3 regions of the Marinicellulosiphila megalodicopiae genome follow, and region 3 is predicted to be linked to each of the others. Evidence: predicted binding sites of a transcription regulator. Region 3 holds the regulator's gene; each other region holds the start of a gene.

What was found. The regulator sigma-54, encoded in region 3, starts transcription at its own class of promoters, with help from an activator protein. The targets are predictions, from matches to a motif close to TGGCACNNNNNTTGCTNT.
Region 1: the regulator sigma-54 is predicted to act here: its motif matches at 3,482-3,499, upstream of TYM08_RS08495 (formate/nitrite transporter family protein).
Region 2: the regulator sigma-54 is predicted to act here: its motif matches at 7,931-7,948, upstream of TYM08_RS05420 (circularly permuted type 2 ATP-grasp protein).

The regions. Positions count from the first base shown of each region.
Region 1 is NZ_AP023087.1:1,986,472-1,997,423, forward strand. It holds gene TYM08_RS08475 (metal ABC transporter solute-binding protein, Zn/Mn family) at 1-890, shown strand, start outside; gene TYM08_RS08480 (mechanosensitive ion channel family protein) at 943-2,001, opposite strand; gene TYM08_RS08485 (CPXCG motif-containing cysteine-rich protein) at 2,116-2,313, opposite strand; gene TYM08_RS08490 (alpha/beta hydrolase) at 2,327-3,205, opposite strand; gene TYM08_RS08495 (formate/nitrite transporter family protein) at 3,552-4,364, shown strand; gene TYM08_RS08500 (protein kinase domain-containing protein) at 4,420-6,159, shown strand; gene cynS (cyanase) at 6,209-6,658, shown strand; gene smc (chromosome segregation protein SMC) at 7,053-10,550, shown strand; gene zipA (cell division protein ZipA) at 10,572-10,952, shown strand, end outside.
Region 2 is NZ_AP023087.1:1,264,746-1,275,697, reverse strand. It holds gene TYM08_RS05455 (penicillin-binding protein 1A) at 1-2,120, shown strand, start outside; gene TYM08_RS05450 (TolC family outer membrane protein) at 2,196-3,527, opposite strand; gene TYM08_RS05445 (NUDIX domain-containing protein) at 3,591-4,214, shown strand; gene TYM08_RS05440 (DUF1249 domain-containing protein) at 4,202-4,651, shown strand; gene cpdA (3',5'-cyclic-AMP phosphodiesterase) at 4,771-5,565, shown strand; gene TYM08_RS05430 (HDOD domain-containing protein) at 5,662-6,501, shown strand; gene apbC (iron-sulfur cluster carrier protein ApbC) at 6,910-7,734, opposite strand; gene TYM08_RS05420 (circularly permuted type 2 ATP-grasp protein) at 8,149-9,597, shown strand; gene TYM08_RS05415 (alpha-E domain-containing protein) at 9,597-10,559, shown strand; gene TYM08_RS05410 (circularly permuted type 2 ATP-grasp protein) at 10,598-10,952, shown strand, end outside.
Region 3 is NZ_AP023087.1:2,975,962-2,986,913, reverse strand. It holds gene ubiD (4-hydroxy-3-polyprenylbenzoate decarboxylase) at 1-481, opposite strand, end outside; gene TYM08_RS12890 (gamma-butyrobetaine hydroxylase-like domain-containing protein) at 490-864, opposite strand; gene hslU (ATP-dependent protease ATPase subunit HslU) at 861-2,180, opposite strand; gene hslV (ATP-dependent protease subunit HslV) at 2,183-2,710, opposite strand; gene ppnN (nucleotide 5'-monophosphate nucleosidase PpnN) at 2,851-4,230, opposite strand; gene yjgA (ribosome biogenesis factor YjgA) at 4,329-4,886, opposite strand; gene mgtE (magnesium transporter) at 4,905-6,269, opposite strand; gene TYM08_RS12860 (HPr family phosphocarrier protein) at 6,370-6,639, opposite strand; gene rapZ (RNase adapter RapZ) at 6,642-7,493, opposite strand; gene ptsN (PTS IIA-like nitrogen regulatory protein PtsN) at 7,499-7,948, opposite strand; gene TYM08_RS12845 (RNA polymerase factor sigma-54) at 7,972-9,474, opposite strand; gene lptB (LPS export ABC transporter ATP-binding protein) at 9,496-10,227, opposite strand; gene TYM08_RS12835 (LptA/OstA family protein) at 10,224-10,745, opposite strand; gene lptC (LPS export ABC transporter periplasmic protein LptC) at 10,742-10,952, opposite strand, start outside.

The DNA of each region.
Region 1 (10,952 bases), 990 kb from region 3:
GTAGTGAAAACAAACAAACAGTAGTACAGGATGATCAAACAATCCGTGTGGTCAGTACCATTAAACCGCTGCATTTTATTGCCGATGCATTATTAAAAGAGGTGGGAGAGTCAACATGGTTAATAAAATCCCCTGATGTACACGGATATCAATTAACACCATCTGATATAAAACTGATTAATCGTTCCGATATGCTTATTGGGATTGGGGAATTTTTTGAGGGCAATGTGACTGAATTGTTTACAGAAAAAGATTTTTCCTTTGATGATTATCAAGCGAAATTAGCTTTATTGCCATTAAGAGATGGATTGATTTGGGGGGATCATGATCATGTTTCTCACGATGAGCACGATGAGCATGAAATCCATGCTAAACACATCGACATGCACTTTTGGTTGTCGAGCAAAAATGCGCTTTTGTTTGCTAAAGCGTTGTCAGAAAAGTTAATTCAGATCTTTCCTCAACATGCGTTTAAAATTGAGCAAAACCTTGAGCACTTTGTACAAGAAATCAATGCACTTGAAATCAGTATAAAACAAAGACTTGCTCAATCTGAACCACCAAGTTTTATGGTGTTTCATGATGGGTTTCATTATTTTACCCATCAGTTTGGGTTGGAGGAGCAAGCGGCAATTGTTAGCGATCCTTCACAGCAGGTTGGTATTAAAACGTTACTTGAATTAAAAGATTTGATGGTGAAAACAAAGGTGAGTTGTATTTTTGTAGAACCGGGTTTTAATGAATCGCTTACCAAAACATTATTAGAGTCCGTAGAAAGTGAGTCGAAAGTTAAAGTAAAAATACTGTATTGGGATCCAATTGGTATGAAAGCTGAGCGTTATCAAGATTTAATAATGGGTTTGTTTGATGGGTATTTAGATTGTAAGTGATTTATAAAAATGGACTAGCCACAGTGGCTAATCCATTTTGCTATTAGGTCGGTTATTTTTGTTCGATGTTGAAAAGTGTTTGTGTTGGAAATGCAAATTCTAATTTTGCTGCATTAAACTGAGTCAAAACGCTTAAGTTAATTGCGCTTTGAGTTTTGGCAATATCTTGCCCTTTTGTAATGTAATAAATAAACATGACATTCAAAGAAAAATCCCCAAAGCCATTAAATGACACAATTGAGTTTTCTTCAGTTGACGCGTTTTGAGTATTGATCTGAGTTAAAATCTCTAAAGCCTGTTGAATTTTTTCTGGTTGTGTATCGTAAGTTAAACCTAAGTTTAAAACCACTTTTCGTGATGGCTCCAGAGTAATGTTTTCAACAGGTGCATCTGAAAATTTTGCATTGGGAATGGTGACAATGCGACCCTCTAAAGTTTTTAATCGAGTGCTGCGTACTCCAATTTCTATGACTGTCCCGTCATATCCTGCAATTTTAATACGATCTTGAATTCTAAATGGTTTGTCCGTAAAAATAGTGAAGCCACCAAATACATTGGAAACCGTATCTTTAGCTGCCATGGCCAGTGCTAAGCCACCAATACCTAAGCCCGCAATCAGCGCGGCGACATCGTAGCCGGCATTATTTAATCCAATAATAATGGCCATGGTCCAGATAATAAGTTTGACGCCTTTACTTAAAATAGGAGCTAACTGATCATCTAAATCGCTTTCGGTTTTGTCGGTAAAGGGAATGATGTATTGATTATATAAGGCATCAAAAAGCCGACTAAGCAACCAGCCTATTAATAACGCAACGATTACCTGATAAGCATTTGATAAAATTTTGCTAAAAGTTTCAGATAGGACGAGTTGGTTTAAAGCAAACCAAAATCCGACAACAATCACCATAAATACTGCAGGTTCTTCTACCATATCAACAATGATATCGTCTAATTTGCCTTTGCTTTTATTGGTAAAAATTCGCACGAATTTAGAAAAAGCCCAGTAAATAATTTTACCAAGCAATACAGAAAGTACGATTAATGAAAGAGAAATTATCCAGCTTTGAATAGTGTTGCCATAATAGGTTTGGGATAGAAAATCGAACATATGAAATCCTTAAAATTTCAAAAAATTATGTGTTAAACACGAATATATTTGGGGCGCGTATAATAAGAGTTGTTGCTCATAAAGGCAATGATCATGTTATGAGCTCATTATTTATTAAAAACTTTCATTTTCACTGCGAACATAAACATTGACGGATTCATCGAATTCGATTTGTATTTGAAAGATGATAGGGCGACAACATACTTGGCAGTCTTCGATGTATTCTTGATTTTCATCTAAAACTTCTATGATGACATTGATGGTTTCACCGCAATAAGGGCAGGATACATTTTTTTCTATTAATCCATTCATGTGGGGTCCTTGTTTATTTGGTCGTATGTAACTCAAAAAATGGAATGATTTCATCTAATATTGATTGTTTTGTAGGCAGCATCCACATCATATTTTTAATCATATCGACATGATTCATTTGAGTATAAAATTTAGTAGTGACAAGGCCGTTTTTTTCAATAATTTTATTGGATAATAATTCGATATTTCTGCGATAAACCAATTTGTCTTGTTCGCCCCAAATTAATAACATGGCAGGCTCATTTCCTTCTATAAAATGGGTTACTTGCATTTGGGAATAGTCATCTTCAACAGGTGAGAAAATGGCTTTTAGATTATCGGTGTTTGGCTCAAAGTCGTATGGGCCTGCTAATCCTGCAAAGGCATTAATGATAGAATGATCCAGTCCATATGGCGCCAAGTATTCATTGTTGGCGCAGATCATCGCCCCAATATATGCCCCGGCCGAATGGCCAGAGATATAAAGTTGATTGGAGTCTCCTCCATATTGCTCAATGAATTGGTGTACCCAGGCGACGGCTTTAGCGCCATCTTGTATAAACTCAGGAAATTTCACTTTTGGGAATTTTTCATAATCTGCAATTACAGTGATGTATCCTTTATTGGCAAAGGCCTCTCCCATAAATTGATACATCTGTTTATTGCCATCTTCAAAACTGCCACCATAGAAAAATATCACAACGGGTAATTTGGTTTGTGTTTTTATATTCTTGGTAGTTGACGGCTCAGGGATATAAATGTCCAGTAATTGCCATGGCTGACTGCCGTAGCTGATATTTTTATGTTGTTGGTTGTTAGAAAATTTTGCAGGAACATTAGCAACAAAAAGTCCAATTTTTGCGCAACCAGAAGAAACTAGTAGCGTGAATAAAAGCATGCTTTTTTTTAACATTTTCTACTTTCTATAAAAATAACAAGGGTCCAGAGTATCATACATAAATATGACAATCAGAAAATATCAATTTGAAATATGGAAGAAAATCCTGAAAAAATAATGCTTTGCGCACTAAAATGTGGCCTGAGGTTGTTTCTAAGTTTTTTATTGTGCGTTGTTGTGGTGCGCCTAGATTGTTTGATGTTTTTCCTATTTTGTCTATTTGGTTGTATTTTTTAAGAATATAGCCGTTATTTTAAGTTATTTTGAGTGATTTTGAGTGATTTGTTGCGTTGGCATGTTAATGGCTTTGTGGGTATCAGACCCCATGTCGGGGCATTATTGTTGATAAGAGGAATCTAAAATGGCGTATATCGAACCTTCTGAATTTGTCACCAAAATGGTGGATAACGGGGAATCTAAAATTTACATGTCTGTAAAAGACACAATCATTCGTGCTTTTATGGCGGGGGCAATTTTGGGTTTAGCTGCTGTATTTGCTATTACAGTTGCAACAAAAACAGGGTCTCCAATTTTGGGTGCGTGTTTGTTCCCTGTTGGTTTTATTATGTTGTATTTAATGAAATTTGATTTGTTGACCGGTGTTTTTACACTTGTTCCATTAGCATTGTTGGATAAACGTCCAGGTGTCACCGTGGGTCAAGTGTTAAGAAACTGGGGTTTGGTGTTTGTCGGTAATTTTGGTGGTGCATTAATGACTGCTTTTTTTATGTCATTCATTTTAACTTATGGTTACAACACCGATGGTGGCGCAATCGCAGCTAAAGTGGCGACGATTGGTGAATCAAGAACTGTAGGTTACCAAGAGCATGGCTTTGCTGGTTGGATTACGATTTTCATTCGAGGCATGTTGTGTAACTGGATGGTATCTATGGGAGTAGTAGGTGCAATGATTTCAACGTCTGCAACGGGTAAAATGGCTGCAATGTGGATGCCTGTAATGTTGTTCTTTTACATGGGTTTTGAACATTCAATTGTTAATATGTTCTTGTTTCCATTTTCTATGATTATGGGCGGTGATTTCACGGTAATGGATTATTTAGTATGGAATGAAATTCCAACTGCATTGGGTAACTTAGCTGGCGGATTCTTATTAGTAGGTTTGCCTCTGTATTTAACTCATGTTCGTACAAGTCCTCAGCGTAAAATTGCTTAATTAAAAATCAATTAACTAAACAAGGAGATCTTCGTTAGCGCGAAGATCTTTTTTTATGACAAAACAACTTTTAATTCAAACCGGGCAAGCAACCGATGCAGGCCGAAAAAAAATCAACCAAGACTATATTGGGGTGAACCTTCCTAATGATTTGCTTGTTAATAACAAAGGCATTGCGATTGCGATTGCTGATGGTATTAGTAGTAGTCAGGTGAGTCAGGTGGCCAGTCAAGCCGCAGTAAATGGATTTTTGGAAGATTATTTTTGCACAAGCGATGCGTGGAGTGTAAAAACTTCTGGCATAAAAGTATTGTCTGCTTTGAATTCTTGGTTGTTTTCACAAACACAAAATAGTCCGCACCGTTTTAATAAAGACAAAGGTTATGTCTGTACGTTTAGTGCATTAGTTTTAAAATCCAATACCGCTCATATTTTTCATTGTGGCGATTCACGAATTTATCAATTAAGTGGGCAGCAAACAAAAAGTCCAAAATTAGAACAATTAACAATGGATCATCGAACCATTATCTCTTCGACTGAAAGTTATTTAGCAAGAGCGTTAGGGGTTCAGCAGCAACTGGATTTTGATTATCAATCCGTCCAATTAAATGTAGGGGATTATTATATTCTCACAACAGATGGTATTTATGAATTTGTTAGCGAGCAATTTATTATTGAACAAATCCATAAGCATCATCATGACTTAGATCAAGCGGCTAACTCTATATTAAAACAGGCGTATGCAAATGATAGTGGTGACAATCTGAGTATTCAGATTGTAAAAATCATCGCTTTGCCTGATTTGGATTTAGAAGAAATCAGTCAGCAAATTTTAAGCTTGCCCATTGCACCAAGTTTAAGTCCTCGCATGGAGTTTGATGGGTATTTGATTCAAAGAGAGATTTATATAAGCAGTCGAAGTCATGTGTATTTAGCTCAAGATATTGAATCGAAAAAGCAATATGTCATCAAAACGCCATCAGTTGAACTGTGTAAAGATACGGCGTATTTAGAAAGTTTTTTAACCGAAGATTGGATTGCAAAGCGTATTGATAATGCGCATGTATTAAAAGCACCGAACAGTATACGGCCTAAAAACTTCATGTATTTAGCCTGTGAATACATCGAAGGTAAGTCCTTGTCTCAATGGATGCGCGATAATCCTAATCCATCTATTGAAAAAGTACGGGATATTGTTAATCAAGTTGCTAAGGGGTTACAGGCATTTCATCGACAAGAAATGGTGCATCAAGATTTACGTCCTAATAACATCATGATTGATCAACAAGGTTTGGTCAAAATTATTGATTTTGGATCGACCAAAGTGGCAGGTATTTTAGAAACTAAAAATATGAAAGAAGATAACCGTATTCAAGGTACCGCATTATTCAGTGCACCGGAATATTTCATTGGTTATGGAGGTGATAGTCGCTCAGATTTATTTTCATTGGCAGTGATTACCTATCATTTGCTCAGTGGCAAACTTCCCTACGACACAAAAGTGTCTCGGTGTACTAATAAAAAAGATTTACAAAAATTGCAATATCAAACATTACAACATTTTGATGAGTTGGGTGTTGCACCTTGGGTAGACGAAGCAATCAAAAAAGGGTGTCATCCAGAGCCTTTAAAGCGATACCAGGAAGTCAGTGAATTTATTTACGATTTGCATCATCCTAATAAAGATTTTTTAAGAAAAACCAGGCCTGCATTAATTGAGCGTAATCCAGTTGCTTTTTGGCAGGGGGTGAGTGCCATTCTATTAGGTGTAGTGGTTTTTTTATTAGCGCGTTAATCACAAACGAAGCAAAACTTCGAATTTTCCATCAGAAGAGGTAAAAACTATGATTCAATCAAGAGATGAAGTCACGAAAATTATTTGTTCAACCAAAGTGGCCAAAGGTATAAAGTGGAGCGACGTTGCGCATAAATTGGAGTTGTCTAAAGAGTGGACGACAGCTGCCTGTTTAGGTCAAATGGCTTTAACAAAAGAGCAGGCTACCATTGTGGGAGAGGTGTTTTCACTGTCGGATGAAGCGATTGCTTGGTTGCAAATAGCTCCATACAAAGGCTCATTACCAACGGCTGTTCCAACTGATCCATTGATTTATCGTTGGTATGAATTGGTAAATGTTTATGGCACAACCATTAAAGAGTTAATTCATGAAGAGTTTGGTGACGGGATTATGAGTGCGATTGATTTTTCAATGGATATTCAGCGTGAGCCTGACCCAAAGGGCGATAGAGTTAATGTTGTGCTTTCTGGTAAATTCTTGCCTTATAAAACGTATTAAATTTGGATTAGCAGGTCTTTTGGCCTGCTTTAATATTTGATTCTATGGTGTCTCAGTATTTTATTATTCAATAAATTTCATAGAATTATTCTGATTTAGAGAAACTTAAAAAAGTGGATTCAAGTAAAATAATATATCAAAAAAATTCAAATACCTGCTTAAAAAACGGAATCAATTAATATAAAACAACGCTTATTAAATAGGGTTTTAGATAAAATTGTCCCACTGATTAAGCCAATATTGATTAATCGAACAATATTCAAATAAAATGATAAAAAATTATCTTACGACTATTTAGCGAAATAAAGCCTAAATTATTGAATTCCTTATCAAAATTGCATATTCTGTCCAACTTTTACACTAATCGTATTGTTGTGCGTAGGATAATGCCATTATGCGCTTAAAGGCCATAAAACTTGCTGGGTTCAAATCGTTTGTAGACCCAACTTACATCCCATTTCCATCTAATTTGTCTTGTATTGTCGGCCCAAATGGCTGTGGAAAATCAAACACGATTGATGCTGTACGCTGGGTAATGGGTGAGTCATCGGCTAAAAACCTTCGTGGCGAAAGTATGACTGACGTTATTTTTAACGGCTCAAATGCTAGAAAACCCGTCGGTCAATGTACCGTAGAATTGATTTTTGATAATACTGATGGGAAATTACGCGGTGAATATGCCTCGTTTACAGAAATTTCCATTCAACGTAAAGTGACCCGTGACGCTCAAAATACTTACTATTTAAATGGCACAAAATGTCGTCGTAAAGATATTACCGATATTTTCTTAGGCACCGGTTTGGGCCCAAGAAGTTATGCGATCATTGAACAGGGCATGATTTCTCGTTTAATTGAGTCCAAACCAGAAGAGCTTCGAATATTCATTGAAGAAGCCGCAGGTATTTCAAAATATAAAGAGCGTCGGCGCGATACTGAAAATCGTATGCGTCGAACGCGTGAAAATTTAGAGCGCTTAACGGATATTCGTGAAGAGTTAGGCCGACAGTTATCACATTTGCATCGCCAAGCCCAGGCTGCTGAAAAATACACTGAGTATAAAAAACAAGAGCGTCAAGAAAAAGCGCAATTAAATGCCATGCGTTGGCAGTCACTAAATGTGCAGGCGCAACAAGAAAATGCACAAATTGCTCAATTTGAAGCACAGATTGAAGAGCAACGATTAGGGCAATCTAACGTTGATTTAAAAATTGAAGAATTTCGTGAATCTAATTATGAGGTAACGGAGTCATTTAACCAGCTTCAAGCTAAGTTTTACGAGGCAGGTCAAGAAATTGTATTGTTTGAACAAAATATGAAATTCAAGCAAGAACGTGCAGGCAAGCTTGGTCAAGATATGGCCGAAGTGGATCGTGATATGGCTCAGGTTAATCGTGATTTACAACAAGATAAAGACGCGTTAGAGCAATTAATCGAACAACTAGAAATGCTAGAGCCTGAAGTGGAAATGGCCATTGAAGAAGAAATGATGGCAAGCGAGGCGATTGCTGAATCAGAAGAGAACATGAATCAGTGGCAACAAGCTTGGGAATTATACAACTCAGGTGCGGCTGGCCCACAAAAACAAGCGGAAGTGGCGCAATCGCGTATCCAACATTTAGAGCGTGTGATTGAACAAATTAATCGTCGTTTAAGCACTTTGCATTCTGAAAAGTCAACCTTAGTAACCGGTCCTGAAGCGGAATTAATTCAGGAATTGCTTGAAAAATCCGAAGAATCTCAGGAGCAGCAAGAACAATGTGCGTTGCAACTTGAAGGCTTGAATGAAGACCTACAAACAACAAAAGAAACCGTCGAGAAAAATCGAACCAAACTGCAAACCAAGCGTTCTGAAGAGCAACAAGCAAAAGGCCGTAAAGCAACATTAGAAGCATTACAAAAGGCTGCCAAAGATGAACAATCCGGGGAGGTAGCAAAATGGTTAGAGTCTCAACAACTTAATAATTTACCTAGATTAGCCCAAAGCATTCAAGTGCAAAATGGCTGGGACAAGGCCGTTGAAGTGGTACTGGGACAATATCTTCAAGCGGTTTGTGTGAATGATATTCATGCAGGTCTAACTGAATCGTTGCTGCAGTTAAGTGAAGGTAAATTAGTACTGACAACTCATTCGACTAATCCGAACCAAAGTAATTCATTAGCTTCACAAGTCACGTCTTCGTTTGCTTTGGGGAAAGATTTAACTCAAGTTTTGATTGCTGATAATATTGAGCAAGCTTTATCCTTAAAAGCCAGTTTGCAGCCTGGACAGTCAGTGATTACCAAAGAAGGTATTTGGTTAAGTAAAGACTGGTTCAGAGTCAGCAAAGACAGCGATTCAAGTGCGGGTATTTTGTCTCGTGAAAGTGAATTAGAAAATTTAGAGTGTGTTTTGGATGAACTGGATGCTGAAATCGAAGAATTAGAAGTCGATTTAGAAACTGCTATATTGCGCCAGCGCTCCCAAGAACAAGAAAAAGAAACCACTCAACGTGAATTAAATGAATTGTCTCGTCATTTTTCTCAAATATCAGCAGAGTTAAGTGGTAAACAGGTTCAAGTAGAGCAGGTTAAAAAACGATCTGTTCAGGTCAATGAAGAAATTGAAGAGCAAGAACTGCAGCTTGAGCATGAACGTGAACAAATATCCGATTCGCGAATTGAGCTACAAGAAGCTTTAGATGCGATGGAAGGTGGTGTTGAAGAGCGTGAGAATTTATTGGCAAAAAAAGATGATGTAAAAATGTCATTGGATGAAGCGCGTGATCGTGAGCGTGATTGCAAAATGAAAGCTCAAACGTTAACGGTTGAAAAAAATAAAGTTCAAACGCAAATTGAATCCAAAGAGCATGCTAAACAGCGTTTGCAAGAACAGGTTGAGCGTTTAAATGAGCGTAAAGAACAAATTTTAATGTCAATGGAAGAGTCAGACGATCCATTAGATGAAATGCGTTTAGAGCTTGAAGAAAAATTAGAACGACAGCAAGAAATTGAAGAAAAAGTAAATCAAGCTCGTGGTCAAATGACACAGATTGATGCGCAAATGCGTGAACTTGAAATGTCCAGAGGGGATTTTGAGCGTAAAGCATTAGCCTTAAGAAATGATTTAGAACAGGTGAGAATGTCTGCGCAAACAATTATAACAAGGCGTCAAACATTACAAGAACAGCTGGCGGAACAAAACTTTAATATTGATGCCGTGTTAGAAACTTTGCCTGAAGATGCAAATGAAGATCAGTGGCAGCAATCATTACAAGAGATTGGAAATAAAATTCAGCGTTTGGGTGCTATCAATTTAGCAGCAATTGATGAATATAAAGCACAAGCTGAGCGTAAACATTACTTGGATGCGCAAAATGAAGATTTAGAAAAAGCCATTGAAGTATTAGAAAATGCCATTCGTAAAATTGACACTGAAACACGTAATCGATTTAAAGAAACCTACGATAAAGTAAACGCTGGTTTACAAGAATTATTTCCAAAAGTATTTGGTGGCGGGCATGCTTATCTGGAACTTACAGGCGATGATTTACTCGATACAGGGGTTGCCATTATGGCAAGACCACCTGGAAAACGAAATTCAACCATTCACTTATTAAGTGGTGGAGAAAAAGCACTAACAGCCATAGCGTTAGTCTTTTCGATATTTAAACTGAACCCAGCCCCATTTTGTATGCTAGATGAAGTTGATGCACCTCTTGATGATGCTAACGTTGGGCGTTATGCTCGGTTAGTTGAGGCGATGAGTGATCATGTTCAATTTATTTACATTACGCATAATAAAATCGCAATGGAAATGGGACATCAATTAATGGGCGTAACCATGAACGAACCGGGTGTGTCCCGTTTAGTAAGTGTAAACGTTGAAGAAGCTGCAAAATTAGCAGCATTGTAAATTTAAATTAGGTATTTAAAAATGGAAACACAAACGATTTTTTTTATTATAGGTGTAATCGTTTTATTGGTTTTAGTGATAGATGGTATTCGCAGAATGAGAAATGCAAGTCCTAGATATCAACAAAAAATGTATGCCAAACAAAAAGTAGAAGTTGACGATATTTCATCTGCCGAACTTCCTAATGGTGGATCTCGTATTGTTAAAAAAGAAGGTCAAGATACTGAGTCAATGGCACACATAAAAGGCATCGATGATTTAGAGCAAGACTTAGATGAGCATGTACCCGTCTTGATGGATTCCGTTGAGCATATAATTGAGCAGTTGGATGAACAAGAACCAAACATGGATATTGCCCAGCAAACCAGTTTGGATTTGCAACAACCTGAAATAGACGAAGAT
Region 2 (10,952 bases), 1.7 Mb from region 3:
AAGACCTGTCAAAACAAGAGATCTTTGAATTATACGTAAACAAACATTTTCTTGGGCATAACTCTTATGGCATACAAGCTGCCGCCGATGTCTATTATGGTAAAAACTTAAACAACTTAACTTTAGCAGAACTTGCGATGATTGCAGGACTTCATCAATCACCCTCTTATGCCAACCCAATCTCCTACCCAGAAAATGCCAAAAAAAGAAGGAATGTTGTTTTAGGTAGAATGCTAGATGAAAATTTCATATCTAAACTAGAATACGACACAGCAGTTAATTCACCTGTAACGGCATCAAAATCTAACAACACACCAGATTTAAGTGCTGATTACATAGCTGAAATGGCACGAGCCTATGTTGTTGAAAATTATTCACTAGAAAGTGCTTACACTGAAGGCTTTAAAGTTTACACAACCATAGAGTCTAAATTACAAAATGCTGGTAATTTTGGGTTAGAGAATGCCATAGACAACTACACCTTTCGCCACGGTTATCACGGTGCAGAGCAACACTTTGAAACTGAAGATACTTTAAGTTTTAACGATAAATTAAACATTTGGAAGCAATCTTTAAAAAAAGAATTTAAAGTCGCATCACTTTCACCTGCAGTCGTGATCAATGTCGATGAAAAATCCATCCAAGCAATTTTAAAAAATGACGAAGTTATCAATATAGACTGGGACGAATTAAAATGGGCAAGTCGATTTTTAACCACTTTTTCAAAATCTGAAGCACCAAACAGCGCTTCGGACATTTTACAATCTGGTGATTTAATAAGAGTTGTATTTGATCCCAGTATAAAAAAATGGAAATTAACTCAAATACCTAAAGTTTCTGGAGCATTGGTTGCTTTAAACCCCCAAACTGGTGCCGTTGTTTCACTAGTTGGTGGTTACGATTTCAAATCCAACAAATTTAATCACGTGACTCAAGCAAAACGCCAACCAGGCTCCAACTTTAAACCGTTTATTTACACCGCAGCATTACACAAAGGCTATTCTGCCTCATCGTTAATTAACGACGCGCCATTAATCTTAAATAATGGCGGAGATGCTGGTATATGGCGACCAAAAAACGCAGGAGATCGCTATCTAGGTTTAATCCCCCTTCGCCAAGCACTTTACCAATCAAGAAATATTCCTGCAGTTCGATTACTGAGGGATATAGGAATCGATTATGCTGCGGACTTTACTCAAAGATTTGGATTTAATGCATCAGAATTGAATAAAGATTTAACATTAATTCTTGGTTCAACAGTTATGTCACCTCTTCAAATTGTCACAGGCTATGCCACATTTGCAAACGGAGGTTACAAAGTTGAGCCTTATTTTATTAATCGAATTGAAGACAGGCACGGCAATATTTTATTCCAAGCTAATCCAAAACAAATTTGCTCTGACTGCTTAGAAACCCCAACACCTTACGAATTAACAATGGGAGAAAACAAAAAAGATCAAATTAGCCAACCCTCACCTACTTCTGAGTCATCTGGTACAACTTTCGCCCTTGAAGATCCGATTGTATTTGAACCGATTTCATTAAAAGAAAATCCATATGCACCAAGAGTTCTATCTGAGCAAGAAGTGTTTATCATGCAAAACATATTACAGGATGTCGTTATTCGAGGTACCGCGACAAGAGCCAATAAAGCACTTAATCGAGACGATTTAGCAGGTAAAACCGGTACAACCAATGATGCGGTTGATGCGTGGTTTACGGGTTTTAATGGTGATTACGTAGCAAGCGTTTGGATAGGTCACGATTCAAGCATCCCACTTGGTACTGGTGAATTTGGTGGCAGCGCCGCACTTCCAGCTTGGATTGATTTTATGAAAGTGGCCCTAGAGGGCAAACCCAGCAATAAACTCTCTCAACCCCCAGGAATCATTAGTTTAAGAATAGACCCTTCTACTGGATTGCTTGCGCACCCTGGTCAAAGTAACTCTACACAAGAAATATTTAGAGAATCTTTTGCACCCACCTCCCAATCCAATCAAGCATCTGACATTGAAGTAGATATCATAATTGATGAAACGGAACGACTTGAAAGACAAATCAATGGAGAGGATACAACTGAGGACTCATCTGAAATACAAAGTCCTGAAATGCTATTTTAAAACACTATTTCACTTAAATTTAAAGCAAAAAAAACCTGACTGAAGTCAGGTTTTTTAGGGTACGCTAACCAATTATTATTGGATTAACGAAGCATTTAACTGCTCAATATCAGCTAACGACAAAACTCCAGCACTTTGGCGTAATTTAAATTGATTAATAATTAAATCGTACTTTGCATTGGATAAAGTCAATTTAGCATTGAGCAAATTTGATTGTGCATTTAACAATTCTACAATTGTTTGACTGCCTTGATCGTAACCAACTTGAGTCGCTTTCAGAGCACTTTGGCTTGACTCAATTGCAAGTTTTTGGGCTTCTATGTTTTCAAAATCCGCAGAAATTTGACGATACAAATTTTCAATTGTTGCCTGTACATTTAAGACAGTCTGAGAAAGACTTTCAGAATTTAAACTTAACTTTAATTCTTCGGTTTTAATATCGTTTCTAAAAGCACCTCCATTGTAAATTGGAATATCCAAACTTAAGGCCAACCTCGTAGATGAAGAGTTATCTCCATTTGAATTATTTTCAAATTTGTCAAAATAGCTATAGCTTAATCTACCAGATAAAGAAGGTAAAAGTTTTGCTTTATAAGCTTGTAAAGATTTTTGTTGTTGGTTCAGTTCATGTTGAGCAATATTCACTTCTAACGAATTTTTTAAAGCTGAATCTACCCAAACACCTAGCGATTTTAATTCAGTTAACGGCATAAATTCAGCACTAAGTGGTTGAATATCTTTATATTTTTGACCACCAATATTAGAAAGTGCTAATAGGGATTGATCATAAGTCGCTCTCGCTCTAATTACACTAACTCTCATTGAATCATAATTCGCTTTTGCAGATTGCAAATCCGTAATAGCAACCAAACCGACTTCATATCGCTTTTCAACTTGCTCTTTTTGACGCAAAGAGGCTGTTAAACCTGTCTTCGCGGTCATCCAACTATCATATGCTTTTAACGTCGTTATATATTGGGTCGCTACCTGCATAATTAAATCTTGCTGGCTCTTTAACAAAGTTAACTCGGCTTTACTTGCATTTATTTTTACGGCGGCGTAAGCATCAATTGCTGCTTTGTTATAAATATTTTGTGAAACACTAATATTATAATCAAGGCTACCCTCTGATAAATTAAATTCAAAATCATCTAAATCAATATTTGCATTTCTATTATTATCTGCATTCCCACCAACAGAATACCCAACGCTTGCACCAATAGAAGGCAATAAATTACCAAATGCGCTTTTCACCCCTAATTGGCTCATTTCATTTTGTATAACAGCCATTTTTAATGTTGGGTTATTTTCCAAAGCGTGATTATACACACCTAACAAATCGTCTTGAGCAAAAGCAGGAAGTGCACCTATCGCTACACAAGCAGTTAAAGTGAGTTTTTTAAACATAAGTTTGTTATCCTATTGGCCAAATTCTTTGGTTCGCAAATTGGCGCTCAGTTTGCCTTAAATATGAATGAAATCAACTGCCATAAGTCACCGCATAATATGAAATTCAGCATCAAACAACAGTCCGTTTTGTACGAAGGTTTTTATCAATTAGATAAATTAACTATTGAGCATGAACGGTATGACGGAAAACAACAAACTATCGAACGAGAGTTACTGCTGCGACATGATGCAGTATGTGTACTGTTATTTGATCCAGTGTTGGATAAAGTAGTGCTAATTGAGCAATTTAGAGTGGGTGCAATTAAGCAACAAAATCCATGGCTTTTAGAAGTCGTAGCTGGATTAATAGATAAAGATGAAGCTCCTGAAGAGGTGGCTCACCGTGAGTCCTTTGAAGAAGCAGGTGTTCATATTAAAAATCTCAGTAAAATCACGCAATATCAGTCATCACCGGGTGGCACAAACGAAACCATTCATCTATTTATTGCCCAGGTAGATTCAAACACAGCCTTTGGCACACATGGACTTGAAGCAGAGTCCGAAGATATAAAAGTGGTCGTATTACAAAAGCAAGCAGCATTTGACATGATTAACCAAGGCAAAATAAATAATGCCTCCACCTTAATCAGTCTACAATGGTTAATAATCAACGAAGAAAAAATACGTAAACTATGGCTTATTTGAATAAAAAAAAATACATCCCTGATATAGCTGCTCAAAATGCAAAACAAGAGCAAAATTTTTGGCGTCTGATTAAATTACTACCTACCATCCATGATCAAGACTCCCATTGTATTGGATTGGAAACCTCAAACCATCGTGCGATTTTTAATATTACAGAGAGAAACAAATACACACTTTGTATGTCATTTGAAATCAAACATGAAACATTAACCGACGCATTTCATAATTTCACATTACATTTAAGAATGTACTTTGATGTCAAAATGGCAGAAATAGTTGCTTGCGAACATGGAAAACAATTTAAAGGTTCGTACCCGTACCCAAACGAACAAATGCATCAGGTAAATGAAAAAGAACAGCTAAATGATTTACTAGAACAATGGCTAATGTCTATAGTGAAATTTGGGATACACAGCAAAAAAATAAGCATAAGCTAAATTAAATCGACCAAACAAAGGAATAATCTCTTACAGTGGTCTATATATTAGTTTTTAGTTGTGTAAAAATCACAACATAAAAAACAGCCCCTAATTGGAAATAAGAGCAAAAATTCAAAGTGACTGAGCCAAAGAAATTAAAAGTGATACAAATTACCGATACCCACCTATTTCAAGATGAAGTTTGTTCATTGCAGGGTATCAACACATTTGCCAGTTTTTCATTGGCTATTGAGTCAATTAAAGAAAATCACCCTAAAATCGATCTGATTTTGGTGACAGGAGATATCGCACAAGATCACAATTTACACACTTATCGTAAATTCATTGAAGTCATGTGCCAAAACTTTGATTGCCCGACTCATTGGATACCGGGAAATCACGATAGCCTACCTTCGATGCGAGATGCAGACACTCAAGGTTTTGAAAACCCAAATTTTGAATTGGGTGGCTGGCAATTCATCATGCTTAATTCTGGTGTTTACGGAAAAGTCCATGGCAATATAGAGCCTGCTAGTATTGAACAAATGAATGAGTATTTAAATGAACATAAAAAACCAACATTGGTTTGCTTTCATCATCACCCAATTTTAATGGATAGCGCTTGGATTGATACTCAACGCATTCGCAACAGCGAATTTTTGTTAGGTCAAATTCATCAACATGATCAAGTTAAAATCATAACTTGGGGGCATGTACATCAAGAAAGCCAAAAACAAATCAATAAAATTGAATACATGTCTACGCCTTCGACTTGTTTTCAATTCAAACCCAAACAACAGCAATATCAACTAGATGACCTTCTACCTGGTTATCGTTGGTTTGAGTTAAATCAAGACGGCACATTTACAACTGGAATTGATCGAGTCCATATCGACAATTACCATGTTGATCATCAAAGCGAAGGTTATTAGCCTATATAATAAACGTATTGTGTTTTTTATATTTCACATAAAGTTTCTTCTTTTAGACTATGCTCAATATATTATTAATAAATATGTTGAGTTTTAATGCCAATCACAATCACAACATCCGAACAAATCCTTTTGTCCAAAATGCATTTACCTGTAAGGCCTAAAATATTAGTAAACATCATTACTGAAGCTAAAAAAAATGAGCCAAACATGTACTTAATTTCCCAATGGATATCTGAAGACGTTGGGGTCGCTTCCGCCGTGTTAAAAATTGTTAACTCCCCATTATTTGCAAGACAAACGAATATTATTTCCATACAACAAGCTGTGATGCTTTTAGGATTTAATCGAGTTTTTTCAATTGTTAAAACAGTTGCACTTAAAGGCACATTCACAAACACACATAAATTAAGCACATTTTGGCAACTTTCAGCTCAAATTGCCCATACGGCGATTAATATAGCGCATTTTTTAGATAAACCTGAATATGGCGATAGCGCCTATGTTTTAGGTTTATTTCATATGTCTGGCGTGCCTACACTCTATGAGAATTTTGAAGGATATCAAAACACATTTGAAATCCATCAATGCCAAGGATGGGATGCCGTCGCCAAACAAGAACGTTCACTTTATCAAACGTCTCACACTACTTTATCCGCATTTATTGCTCAACAATGGGATTTAACTCCTTCACAGGTTGAAGCGATATTTTATGTATTTGATTGTGATGGAATATTTGAGAGCGACGAATTAAGCCAAGAAGCTTTAACTATCTTCACAATTTTAAAAATTGCTCGTCGTTGTGTTTTTCAACATTGCAATATTGAAAATGAAAGTGAATGGAGTGCGATAAAAGAAGGAATAGAATCGTTTTTACAGATTGATGAAACAGATTTAGAAGAACTCATATTTCAAACAGAACATCAATTCGATTAAGCTCGAAAATCAGAATATTTGACTTATAATGAACCCTGTAACAAATTAGGTATATATTGGTGTAACGAAGTTAAGATATAGAAAAAACACCAGTATCTCGTTTGGAAAGCACCTTGACAGTTTCGTCCACCAAATTGAAACGGTCGCAATAGTCTGCTACCCGTTGGTGAATCCTAACGTGAGAGACTGTAAAAACTTCAATCCCTCACAATTAATTTCAAACAGTAAATTCATACTCACAACACTTTTTAAAAAAGTTAATTTCACAAAAAAAATACTATAAAGTTCAATTAATAAAGTTCAATTAAGACAGCCAAACTAACTCTGGTATTACTTTAGGTGTCTTAATTCTTTCATCCTTTTAATTCCATCTTCTTTTCAATTTTTTCTTAAAGCACTTTAACCAATTTACTCAAAAGAGATGTTTACTGTTTCATCTGAAGTGTTTTGCTCAATATATTGAATTAAGTTTTTGGCCATTGATTCATATAATTTACTGATATTTGAATCAGGGTCCGCTTGAACCGTTGGCTTACCTAAATCTACATTTTCTCGAATACTTCTATCTAAAGGCATGGTCGCCAATACTTGTGTCTCATATTCTTTTGCTAGGCGCGCGCCTCCATCTGAACCAAAAATGGCTTCTTTGTGACCGCAATTGGTGCAAATATGTAGACTCATGTTCTCAACTATACCCGCCACAGGCACATTAACTTTCTTAAACATTTCAATGCCTTTTTGCGCATCTAGCAAAGCAATCTCTTGAGGCGTGGTGACAATCACGGCACAGGTTAGAGCTATTTTTTGTGAAATGGTTAATTGAATGTCTCCGGTGCCTGGTGGCATATCGATGATTAAGTAATCAAGTTCGCCCCAGTAGGTTTGTGCAATCATTTGATTTAATGCACTGCTTGCCATCGGTCCACGCCAAACCATCGGTGTTTTTGAATTGGACAAAAACGCAATGGACATGGCTTTAATTCCATACTGCATATATGGGTTTAATGAGGTTTCGTTAAACGGTTCCAACTTCACATTATCTTGCGCGCCCAGCATTTTAGCGACACTTGGCCCATATATATCCGCATCTAACAAACCTACTTTTAATCCTAACTTACTTAATGCTAATGCTAAATTGATTGACGTTGTGGATTTACCCACCCCACCTTTACCTGATGCCACCGCAACAATATTTTTTACATTTGCTAAAGACGCAATGCTTTGATTTTTCATTTTTGAACCTATTTGAGATATGGTTTGATTATGTATTTATAAAGATTAAGAAAAAACTTAAGCGGTATTATAAGCATCCGTTGCATTGAATAACAGCTTTGTAAACGAGTTTAAAATGGTTGATTTTTTATATTGCTTTTTAATGTTATGCATTTATTTGTTTATTAATCTTTATAATAAAAGGAATGAAAAATCATGGCATGTATATTGTTTAAGTAAGAAATAATGGATCTTTCAACCATTGCTAAGTTACTAATATTCCAATGATTATGTTTAATCATTTGTAAAAGATCCCTTTTATCTATAGATTAAACAGAATTATTTTTTGTACTCTTTAATAATAATCGGACTATCACAAAAGTTGATTATTACCTAAACAAGTATCATTTACCCTTTCTTACTGGAGTTATTCGAATGTCACTGATAGATGAATCAAACAATCCTATCCCTATATTTGACGAATTAATCGATTCTAATGGTAATACACGTAAACAATTTTCCAAACTTGGTGATTTTCTTGACCAGATGACACCCTCTGAACTTGTCGCCAGACAAAAAGACGTGCAACTATGCATCAAAGAAATGGGCATTAGTTTTACAGTTTATAGCGAAGGCGAAAACATAGATCGTCAATGGCCATTTGATTTAATTCCACGTTTAATCCCGTTAAATGAATGGCAAGAAACCACAAAAGGCTTAACTCAACGTTTAAAAGCATTAAATTGTTTTATTGATGATGTGTATAACGATCAAAATATTGTGAAAGCCGGCATTGTTCCGCTATATGTGATTGAGCAATCTAAAGGGTATCGTCCAGAGTGCAAAGGCATCTCACCATATAATGGTGTGTGGGCAAATATTTGTGGATCGGATTTAGTTCGTGATCATTTAGGCGATTTTTACGTATTAGAGGACAACCTTCGCGTACCTTCTGGTGTGTCATACATGCTTGAAAACCGAAACGTGATGAAGCGAATATTTCCCGAAGTGTTTGCCGAACAAGATATTTTATCCAATGCCGAATACCCTAATCAATTACGTAAAATGCTGATTGATATTTCACAAAATACAACAAAAGATGTGACCATTGCAGTGTTAACACCTGGTGTTTTTAACTCAGCTTATTTTGAGCATAGTTATTTAGCACAGCAAATGGGTGCCTATTTAGTTCAAGGTGATGATTTAATCGTTAAAGATGATTTTCTATTTTTAAAATCCATTTATGGACTTGTAAAAGTGGATGTTATCTATCGTCGAATTGATGATGAGTTTTTAGATCCTGCTGTTTTTAATAAAGAATCGATGTTGGGTGTCGAACATATTATGGATGTCTGGAAAAAAGGCAATGTCGCCATTGCTAATGCACCAGGAGCCGGTGTGGCAGATGACAAAGTGGTGTATTCGTATGTGCCTCAGATGATTGAATATTATCTAAAAGAAGAACCGATCTTAAAAAATGTGCCTACTTATCTTTGTGTTGTACCTGAAGACATGGAATATGTATTGGCAAATTTAGAAAAATTAGTGGTTAAACCCGCCAGTGAATCTGGTGGTTATGGCATGCTAATCGGTCCACATGCCGACAAAGCTGAAATTGAAAAATTCAGAAAATTAATTCAAGAAAACCCACGTAATTATATTGCCCAACCAACATTGAGCTTATCAACTGTTCCCACTTTATGCGGCGATGCTATTGAATCTCGTCACGTTGACTTACGCCCTTTTATTTTACAAGGCAAAGACACGTACGTAACTAACGGTGGATTAACTCGTGTGGCATTAAGACGCGGATCCTTGGTTGTAAACTCATCACAAGGTGGCGGCAGTAAAGACACTTGGATCATCAATACGGGAGAAGCATAATGTTAGCTAGAGTCGCTGAAAATATATATTGGTTGGGTCGTTATATCGAACGAGCTGAAAACACCTCTCGTTTAGTTAAATCTACTTATGACATGATGTTGGATACCCCAAGATCAGTTGATTTAAAATGGACGTCATTGTTTGAGGTATTGGGGAACTGGCCTGAGCAGAGTCAATCTCAAAGCCAAGCTCAAAGCAGTCAATCTTCTGAAAGTTTTGTGATGCAAAATATTATCGGTGACATTGATAATATAAGCTCCATTTATTCATCAATAGTATCCACAAGACAGATCGTACGAAACAGTAAAGAATTATTACCTCAAGCTAGCTGGGAAGTGATCAATAATGCGTATTATTTCATTAAAGAAAACCAACTTTTATTAGAAACACGCCAAGGTCGCATACGCTATTGTGATAAATTACGTAATAGTTGCGAGCAGTTCATTGGTATTATTATTAATAATATGGAACGAAGTGATTGTTATTATTTTTTTCGATTAGGTCAATTAATAGAGCGCGCTGATATGATCAGTCGTGTAATCGACTCCAAAGCAACCCTGGTCGCTTTTGAAAATAAACCCATGCAAGAAGCCAGTGAAAGCTTCCATAGTGCATTTTGGTTGAATGCCCTTGAAGCACTGGGCTGTTCGCAATCATTTAGACGTTTAAATCCAGATGATGTGAATAAAGAAAGTGTTATACGTTTTTTATTAGAAGAAATACGCCTTCCTAAAACGATTATGTTTAGCCTTGAAAAACTTGAGCGCCTTACAGACAGTTTACCTAATAGCGATGAAGTTAAACTCACAATTTTAACAATTAAACAGTGGGTACACGAATGCGCTGAATCTTCATTTGACGATATTACTGAACAAATGGATGATTTACAGCTAAAATTAGGCAAATTACACGATGTGGTTTATAAACAATACTTTTCAATGGTTTATGAAGAAGCATCCTAATGTTAAAACCCTACTTAATACAGAGTTGAAATTACACCATGGCAGTTGAAGGTGATTTAAAAAAATACTCAACTATCGCAGAGGGCTATCGTGAAGATAGCCCTTTGACGTTTGATGAACTAGTTGACGAAAACGGTAATGTACGTGCCCATTGGCGAGATTTCATGAAAACCCAAGAAAAATTGGGTGTAAATGAAATTAAAATGCGTAAAAAAGAATTAAAAAATGTACTCGATGAAAATGGGGTAACTTTTAACGCCTATACCGAAAACAGCAGTCAAAATCGACCATGGGATTTAGATCCTTGCCCTTTAATATTAGACGGCGTCGAATGGGACTCATTAGATGAAGGGCTAGTACAGCGCGCACATTTATTTAATGAAATGTACAAAG
Region 3 (10,952 bases):
TAATCACTAGCGGCCATGTAACAAGAGGGGCGGCATCATCGGGCCAACAAGTTTGAATCGGTAATTTGGTTAAGTCCACTTCATCTAAAATGACTTCCTGACAAGCCGGTTTTTTCACCATTTTAGGTGCCAAATTGATGACTTGCTTAAAGATCGGCATTTTATCCCAAGCGTCTTTTAACCCTTTTGGTGGGGTTGGCTCTTTTAAAAATGCCAGCGTTTCACCTATACCACGAAGCTGAGAAATATCATCAGCACCCATGCCCATAGCCACACGTTTGGTTGTGCCAAAAAGGTTGGCAAGCACAGGAATGTCACTGCCTTTTGGATTTTCAAATAAAAGTGCAGGGCCTTTTGCTCGTAACGTTCGATCGGCTATTTCAGTCATTTCTAAATAGGGATCCACTTCTTGAGTGATACGTACTAACTCGCCTTTTTGTTCTAGTTGCTCGATAAAATCGCGCAGATCTTTATAAACCATAATGAGGACTAAAGTGCTTTAAATGAGATGGTAGAAGGTATGCGAGTTTGATTGGTTTCTTCAAGTTTTTGAAGATAACTGTCCCACATTTGTGTTTGATTTTGAGCGCATTGATACAAATATTCCCAACTGAAAATACCTGAATCGTGACCGTCACTAAAACTGATCTTAATGCCGTAATTTCCAGAAGGCTCAACTTGTGAAATTAATACGTCTTTTTTACCGACTTGTAAGGTTTCTTGTCCTACACCATGACCGCGAACTTCTGCGGATGGTGAATGCACACGAAGAAATTCAAAAGACAAATAAGCAGGCGCTTGATCTTTATAGATCAAGGCCATTTGTTTTTGTTGTTTTTGAATTTTTACATCACTTGGGGTCATAGAATAAATCGACTTAAATCTTGGTTTTTAGCAAGCTCGCCCAGTTGATCATCAACGTATTTAGCATCGATGTTAATGATTTGACCTGACAATTCAGACGCTTCAAAGGAGATGGACTCAAGTAAACGCTCAAGTAATGTATGTAAGCGACGAGCGCCGATGTTTTCTGTGTTTTCATTCACATCAAAGGCTAATTTAGCAATACGTTCGATGCCTTCTTTAGAGAAGTTAATGTCTAAGCCTTCTGATTTTAATAACGCAATATACTGCTGAGTTAATGAGTAATCAGGCTCAGTTAAAATACGTTCAAAATCATTTGGCGATAATGCTTCTAATTCAACACGAATTGGCAAGCGACCTTGTAGCTCAGGAATCAAATCTGAAGGTTTCGCGTAATGGAATGCACCCGATGCAATAAACAAGATGTGATCGGTTTTGATCATGCCAAATTTAGTATTAACGGTACAACCTTCAATTAAGGGCAGTAAATCACGCTGAACCCCTTCACGAGAGACTTCGCCGCCACTGCCGCTTGATTTTGCAACCTTATCGATTTCATCAATAAATACAATGCCGTTTTGTTCAGCAGTTCTGATAGCCGTTTCTTTGATTTCTTCTTCATTTAATAGTTTTGACGCTTCTTCTTCTTGTAATAATTTTAAAGCTTCTTTAATTTTTACTTTACGTTTCTGTTTTTTCTTATTGCCCATTTGACTGAACATACCTTGAAGTTGATTCGTCATGTCTTCCATGCCAGGAGGTCCCATGATTTCAACACCCACTGATGGGGCGGCGAGGTCTAATTCAATTTCTTTATCGTCTAATTCACCTTCACGTAGTTTCTTTCTGAAAATTTGTCGTGTTGTTGAGTCTGTTTTTTCTTCGTTTTCTTCATCTCGTGCTGGAGGTAATAAAATATCTAAAATACGATCTTCGGCGGCATCGTGTGCAAGAGGAGTGACTTTGTTTTTTTCAATTTCACGTTGCATTTTAATGCTGGTTTCTACCAAGTCACGAATAATGGATTCAACATCACGACCCACATAACCCACTTCAGTAAATTTAGTGGCTTCTACTTTAACAAACGGTGCGTTGGATAATTTTGCTAATCGACGTGCGATTTCGGTTTTACCGACACCTGTTGGGCCTATCATTAAAATGTTTTTAGGGGTGACTTCTTCACGCATGGCTTCATCTAATTGCATGCGTCTCCAGCGGTTACGTAATGCAATGGCAACGGCTCGTTTTGCTTTATGTTGACCAATGATGTGTTTGTCTAATTCGTTTGATATTTCTCTAGGGGTCATATGGCTCATAATTATTTGCTCTCTAATACTTCGATAATTTGGTTGTGGTTAGTGAACACACAAATATCAGCGGCTAATGTTAGGCTTTTTTCAACGATTTCTTTTGCAGATAAATCCGTGTTATCTAACAATGCACGTGCCGCAGCAGTTGCATAATTGCCCCCTGAACCAATAGCGATTACGCCATGTTCGGGCTCTACCACATCACCATTACCAGAAATAATTAAAGATGCTTCTTCGTTTGCCACAATCAACATCGCTTCTAATTTACGTAATGCACGATCACTGCGCCATTCTTTTGCAAGCTCAACCGCAGAGCGTGTTAATTGACCGCCATGTTGTTGTAAGTAGCTTTCAAATTTTTCAAAAAGGGTAAACGCATCTGCGGTTGAGCCTGCAAATCCTGCAATAACTTGGTCATTAAACAAACGTCTTACTTTGCGAGCGTTGCCTTTCATGACTGTATTACCAAGTGAAACTTGGCCGTCACCGCCTATTACTATTTGGCCGTTTTTACGTGCTGATACTATCGTAGTCAATTTGATGTCCTGTTTTTATAAAAGATAATTTTAAAAATTAAATTTAGTATGAGGGCAAGTTAGGGGGTTTCAAGTAAAAAAGATGAATACATGGTTGATTAGGGGGGTAATCATAATCATTTGAATAAAAAAAAGCCTCTTTATGAGGCTGTGTCTGTTTTGACTATATAACAAGGGGTGTATTTGGTTCCTGGTAGTTTCATTCGGCCTTGTTTGACAAAAGCACCTAGTAATTTATCTAAAGGTTTCATAATTGATGGTTCACCTGATATTTCAAACGGTCCATGTTTTTCTATGGCATTCACGCCTTGAGCTTTCACATTTCCCGCAACTATCCCAGAAAATGCTCGACGTAAATTCGCTGCTAGTTTGTGAGTGGGCATATCTTTATATAAACGAAGGCTAGCCATATTTTCATGGGTGGGCTCAAATGGAACTTGAAAATCATGATCTATTTTAATCGCCCAATTATAATGAAATGCATCGGAATTTATTTTTCTATAATCTTCAACTGCTTGCATGCCCACTTTCATTTCTTTAGATACTTGTTCTGGGTTATCAATTATGATTTTGTAATGTTGCTGCGCTTCAAAACCTAATGTGGTATTGATGAATTCGTGCAATTGCTGGAAATATTTTTCGCTAGAAGCCGGACCCGTTAAAATTAGAGGGTAAGGTATGTCTTTATTGTCAGGATGTAATAATATACCAAGAATATATAGAAGCTCTTCAGCGGTGCCTGCACCGCCAGGAAAAATCAATATTCCATGCCCAAGGCGTACAAAAGCTTCTAGGCGCTTTTCGATATCTGGCATGATTACTAATTCATTAACAATTGGGTTGGGTGCTTCTGCTGCAATAATCCCCGGCTCAGTTAATCCAATATAACGTGCATTATAAATTCGTTGTTTTGCATGAGAAATAGTGGCCCCTTTCATTGGGCCTTTCATGACTCCAGGTCCACAACCTGTACAAATATTTAATCCGCGTAAACCAAGCTCATGACCAACGGCCTTAGTGTATTCATATTCTTCTCTGACAATGGAGTGACCGCCCCAGCAAACAACGATATTAGGCAATCGACCTGCTTTTAAAGCATTTGCATTTCGTAAAAGGTGAAAAACATAATTTGTAATATCATCACTTTGTTCTAAGGGGAGCGGATTCATTTGTAATTTAGCTTGAGTAAAAACCAAATCACGTAAACAGCTAAATAACATTTCTCGAGTAGATGCGATCATTTGACCATCAACAAAAGCCGAGGAGGGGGCGTTGGTTAATTGTAATTTTAATCCGCGATCTTCTTGTTTGATTTCAATATCAAAGTCTTCATATTGTGCCAGTAAAATTTTCGCATCGTCGCATTCAGAGCCGACATTTAAGATCGCCAATGAACAAGATCGAAAAATTTCATATAAACTGCCTTCTCCTGTTTTTTTAAGAAGTAACACCTCTCGTTGCGAAAGCATTTCCATCGAGCGTTTTGGTGTAATGGATGCACTTAACTTGTGGTCTGACATAAAAACTCCCTTATTTGCCTTATTTTTGTTATTTATATACACGTTTGCATTTAAGTTTAGCAAAAATATTACAAACCATCACAATTCCAGACAAATAGTTATTTAGAGCTGATAATTTGCTTCAAAGATTTGTACAAAGTTTTACGAGATTTGACTATAAATTGTGGTTTACGTTGCTGTAAATCTGCTTTTTGTTTTTCTTTATCATTCTTTTCTTGCTCTTTTAGTGTAGCGCGAATCAATTGACGTAATGATTGTATGTCTTGAGGTTGAAATTCAGTAATAAAATCAGTTAAGGAGTCTGGTTGAGTTAATAATAATTCTCGCCACCTTTCAACTTCAGAGGATACTTGTTGAAATACCGTACTGCTGGAATCTAATAAATCTAGTTGTTTTTCAATTTCGGCAATATCGGCAGATCGCATTAATCGACCAACAAATTGAGCATGGCGACGTTTTGCCTCATGACTTGGAATGCGTTTACTTTCTTCTAATGCGGTCAGAAGTCGATCAGAAAGTGGAAAATTTTTCCAATAACCTTCTTTAACTTCCATTAAACGGATACCCAAATCTTGAAGCAATTGTGCTTCTTTTTTAATTTGGGTTTTGCTGATGATTTCTTCTTCATCATCATCTAAATATTCAAAATCACTCATAAAATAGCCTAACTGTAATTAACTCAACAAGACAATACTTGCTAAGCCTAAAAAAATAAAAGTTCCAACTACATCAGTAATGGTCGTTAAAATTACGCCACCTGATAATGCAGGGTCTATGCCTTTCTTTTTAAGATAAATGGGTAGAAGGGTGCCTGTAATGACCGCAATAATCAAATTTATCCAAATGGCAACGCCAATAATAATGGATAATCCAATGGACGCTTTCCAAAAATATACGGCAATACCAATTACACTTGCCCATAATAAACCATTGTTAAATCCAACAATTAATTCGCGGCCAAGTAACCAGCGAATATTGTTTTTTGAAATGTGCCCCAATGCTAAACCACGAATGACAATCGTTAGTGTTTGAGTACCTGCTATGCCACCCATAGAAGGAGTGAGATTCATCAATACTGCTAGGGCAACAATTTCATCAAGGGTAGCTTCGAATAAAAACGCACAGGCAGAAGCAAATAGTGCAGTTAAAAGGTTGATACCTAACCAAAGAGCGCGTCTCTGCGAGCTTTTAAAAGCAGGTGAAAATGTATCTTCTTCTTCATCTAAGCCCGCAAAAGATAAAACAGTATGATCGGCTTGTTCGCGAATAACATCTAACACGTCATCCACTGTAATCCAGCCAACTAAAGTACCATCATTGGATACAACAGGCGCAGTAACATAGTCGTGACGTTCAAAAAGGTGGGCAACTTCATTTGAAGAGGTGTTAACTTTGATCCCTTCTATGTCCGAATTCATGACTTCACGTACAGTTAAATCTGGCTCATGAGTTAATAACTTACTTAAATGTAAAATACCAACCAGTTTTTCGTGTCGGCTAGTGACAAATACACAATCCATTTGTTCGGGTAAGTCTGAATGCCTACGTAAAAAACGTAAAACCACTTCTAGGGTGATATTTGCTCTTACACTGATGAAGTTTGTGTTCATCAAACCGCCTGCGCAATCTTCATCGTATGAAAGTAATACTTCCATATCTTTTCGATCTTTAGGGGTCATTACTCCAAGTACTTGATCCGAAATACGATCCGGTAACTGTTGAAGTATGTCGGCTAAATCATCGCGCTCTAAATCTTGCGTGGCGGTTTTGATCTTTTCGGGGGAAAGGTTTTTTAAAAATGATGCCTGTAATTCATCATTTAAATAAGGAATGATTTCATATTGAATCGATTCTGTTAAATTTTCCCATATGGCAATTCTTTGATTACTTGGGTTGGATTCAATTATATAAGCTAAATTTGAAGGATTAAGCTCTTGTTCGGTTAATTGTTTGAAAGCAGCAAAATTTTCTTCGAGAATCGATTGATTTAGAAGTAAAGAGTATTGTTCTAATTGCGATTGTTCAAAATGAGATGGCATAATTGAAGTGTAGTGGGCAAAAAACGCGTAAGTGTAGCGATTTGTAAGAGCAGAATAAAGAGAAAGAAAAAGAATCTATGAATATGGAAATAACGCTGGGTTATTCACCTTCATCAAAATAATTATTAAATATGGTTTTTATGGCATCTATTGCAGCTTGTTCGTCTTTTCCTTCAGCACTCACATCCAAAATAGTGCCTTTAGCTGCACCTAGCATCATTACAGTCATGATAGATTTTGCATTAGCGGTTTTGCCTGCTTTATCTAGAAGGATGTTTGAGCTAAATTGATTTGCTACTCCGACCAACTTGGCCGCTGCACGGGCGTGTAATCCAAGTTTGTTGATGACTTCTATTTTTGCTTCAATCAAAATTAATGTCCTAATTCCCTGTGGCGAACTTGAACATTTACATGTTTAGTTTGCATGCCCTTAGTTAATTTTTCTGCTAAATATACAGAACGGTGTTGGCCGCCTGTACATCCTATCGCAACTGTTAAATAAGATCGATTATTTTGTTCAAATTGAGGTATCCATTTTTCAATGAAGCTAAAAATATCAACATACATCTGACTTACTTCTGGCTGTTCCGATAAAAAGTCAATGATAGGCTGGTGTTGTCCTGTATAACTTCTAAGATCGGGATTCCAATAAGGATTAGGTAAACAGCGTACATCAAATACAAAATCAGCGTCGGTGGGAGCCCCGTGTTTAAACCCAAATGAGATAAATTGCAGAGAAAGGTGAGATTGTTCGTGTTTAATAACCCTGTCACGTATCACTGTTCTGAGTTGTTGTTCACTTAACTTTGATGTGTCGATTTTTAATTGAGAAAAATCTTCAAGCGGTTTGAGTATGTATTTTTCAATTTCAATGGCTTCAGATAAGGAGGTATTGTCATTTGTTAAGGGGTGGCGTCGACGATTTGTGCTGAATCGTTTAAATAATGTCTGAGGATCGGCATCTAAGAAAATTAAGTCAGTATCGATGTCTTGAGATAATTCATTATAAGTATGAGCGAATTTTTTTAATGACTTTGCGCTATTACGCGCATCGATACACAATGCAAGATTTTGAATGTCGTCATTTTCTTGTAAATTTTTAGGTAAATCCAACAGCATGGAAACTGGAAAATTATCGATACAGTGGAACTTAGCATCTTCTAATGCTTGTAATGCTGTACTTTTACCTGAACCTGAACGACCACTTAAAATGATTAATTTCATAATAATTAATTACTTAATAGTTCAAAAATTTTTGAAGAATCATTGCAGTCTCTTAAAGCGCTTAAAAAATCGGCTTGGCTGAATTTTTCTGCAATTGCTGCCAAGGTTTGAAGGTGTTCATTAGCGGCTTCAGTTGGAACAAGTAATACAAAAATCAAATCGACTTTTTGGCTATCAAGTGCATCAAAGTCAACAGGATCAGAAAGTTTAAAAAAACTTCCGATCACTTTGTCACAGTTATCTAAGCGGCAATGTGGCATGGCAACACCCATTCCAAATCCAGTGCTTCCAAGTTTTTCTCTTGCAATTAAATGATCAAAGATATGATTTTCATTTAATTGTGTGCAATTTTTAGCAATTTCATGACTAATACTTTGAATTGCGCGTTTTTTACTTGAGCCAAGATCCATGATGTAGGTTCTTTCGGCCGTTAATATATTTTTAAGTTGAATCATAATACAGTCACTAACTCAATCCGTTACATTAAACTTTTTCGTTCATTTGAAGGTGGAATATGCATCGCTTCACGATACTTTGCAATGGTTCTTCGTGCAACTTTAATTCCCTGCTGATCTAATAATGTTGCTAATTTGCTATCACTATAAGGTTTTTTTGTGTTTTCTTCGCTGATTATTTTTTTAATCATTGCTCGAATCGCCGTTGAACTGCACTCTCCGCCATTTGCAGTGGAAACATGGCTAGAGAAGAAATATTTCAATTCAAAAATACCTCTTGGGGTGTGCATGTATTTTTGAGTAGTAACCCTTGAAATGGTGGATTCATGCATGTCGACATCAAGTGCGATATCATGCAATACCAATGGTTTCATAGCTTCTTCGCCATAATCTAGAAATCCACGTTGATGTTCAACAATTTTTGTTGCTACTTTAAGTAACGTTTCATTTCTGCTATGTAAAGATTTAATAAACCACTTGGCATCACTTAAATTTGTTTTTAAATAATCATTATCACTTGAAGCATCATTACGTTTGATTAACTCAGCATACCCACTATTAATGTGTAATTTTGGCGCGATATCTGGATTTAATTCTACTAGCCATTTATTGTTTTCGATATCTTTACGAACAAATACATCTGGAACAACATATTGGGCTTGGTCTTCGGAAATACTGTCCCCTGGGCGAGGGTTAAGCGATTGTATGAGTACTAAAATAGATTGCAACTCAGTATCTTTAAATTTTGTTTTACGTAAGATGTTTTGATAATCACGAGAACCTAATTGAGGAAGGAAGTCTTTAACAATCAATTTCGCTTGTTCTAAATATTCTGTTTGAAGAGGCAGTTGCTTTAGTTGAATTGTTAGGCAGTCACTTAAATCTATGGCGCACACACCAGGTGGATCGAATTGTTGCACCCTATGAAGAACGGCTTCTAGTTCATCTAATTCAAGCATTTGTTCTTCATTCATACCTTCTTCATTTAATTCATTTGAAAGGCCTGAGAAAATTTCTTCAATTGTGGATTTTAAATATCCGTCATTTCCACAGGATTCAATTATCGATTCAGCAATGATTCGATCACGAGTATTCATCGGGGTTAAGTTTAATTGCCAAAATAAGTGATCTTGTAAATCCTCAGTTTCACTTCGAAAGCTATCAAAATTAATATCGTCACCAGAAGGTGCTGACATATTTGTGGGTAGATTTGGATAAATATCGTCCCATGAAGTATCAACCGCTAATTCGTCAGGGATATTTTCTTCCCATTGTGAATCTGTTTCTTCTATTTTATTGGGTTCGGATATTTCATTTTCAGCACTTTTTTGTGAATTTTGATCTTGTTCATTGTTATTTGCAGAAGGCTCTTCGTCATTTACTTCAAGCATTGGATTGGATTCAAGTACTTGTTGGATCTCTTGTTGCAAATCGAGCGTGGAAAGTTGTAATAAACGGATGGCTTGTTGAAGCTGGGGAGTCATCGTAAGATGCTGGCCCATTTTTAATTGAAGTGAAGTTTTCATATTTTATTATAATTACTCTGATTACAACGTAAACTGTTCGCCTAAATAAATATCTTTAACTAATTGGTTTTGCAAAACGCTGTTTGCATCGCCACTAGCAATAATGTGACCATTACCGACAATATACGCTTTTTCACAGATATCAAGCGTTTCTCGCACATTATGATCAGTAATTAACACACCGATGCCTTTGTTGCTTAATTGTTTGACGATATCTTTAATATCGTTTACAGAAATAGGATCGACACCTGCAAAGGGTTCATCAAGTAAAATAAATGCAGGATCCATCGCTAATGCACGAGCAATTTCAACCCGTCTTCTTTCTCCGCCGGACAATGCCATGCCAAGCGATTTACGTATATGTTGAATATTAAACTCATTCAATAATGATTCAAGCTTTTGTTTTTGTTCAGTTTTACTAAAATTCTTTCTTGTTTGAAGTATAGCTAAAATATTATCTTCAACTGATAATTTTCTAAAAACGCATGCTTCTTGAGGTAAGTACCCTAGCCCTTTTTGAGCTCGAATATGCATTGGTTGTTGACTGATGTCTATATTATTGATGAAAATTTGACCTTTATCCTGATTCACCAAACCTACTATCATATAAAAACATGTAGTTTTCCCCGCACCATTGGGACCTAGTAAACCGACAACTTGCCCTTGTTCAACTTCAATAGACACATCAATAACAACCGGGCGTTTGGAATAGGTCTTTGCTAAATTTTTAGCGATTAAAGTACGTGTACTCATTGCACTATCTCTTGTGAATCATAAACCGTTTCACAAAAACTATCGGGCTTGGACAGGTCACTTGAACATTCCCTAGTTGATCCATCAAGTGCATAGGTGATTTTATGACCTTTAGTGTAGTTGGTGCCAAAAGTGATTTTGGCATGGGTTTGAGCAATAATGAGCCCTGTGATGACTTCATAGGTAATGTGATCAGCAGTAACAACGATGCGTTGTTGTTTTTCATTGGTTAATTCAATCTGAGCAGGGCTGCCTTTTACATCCAAAAATTGAGTGGTGCTGGTTTCTAGATCGCGGTGATCTTCTAAAATATCTCCAATTATTTTAATTTCCGCATTGCTTGCTACTGCTTTTAAATGAATGGTTAAAAGCTCATTTTCTAATTCGCGGATGCTTGTTGATTTTGCAAGAATTTGGAATGTTTGCGCAAAAATTACCGGGCTGATTACTAAAAAAGACACAATTAAAAAAAATGATCTAAGTAGTGAACAGAAGTGTTTTTTATTTTTAAAAGTCATAATGAGTTGTCGCCTTCTAAAACATTAAATCTTACGTTATTATGAAGTTGGATATCGATTTTATTTGAAATCAAACTAACATCGAACCCTGTCGCTTCAGTTGTATTATCTTGTTGCCAAATAATAATGTCCGCATCACTAGATGCAGTATTATTGATGACATCATAATTTAACCAATCAGTATTAAAAGAAATTTCAGAACCAATT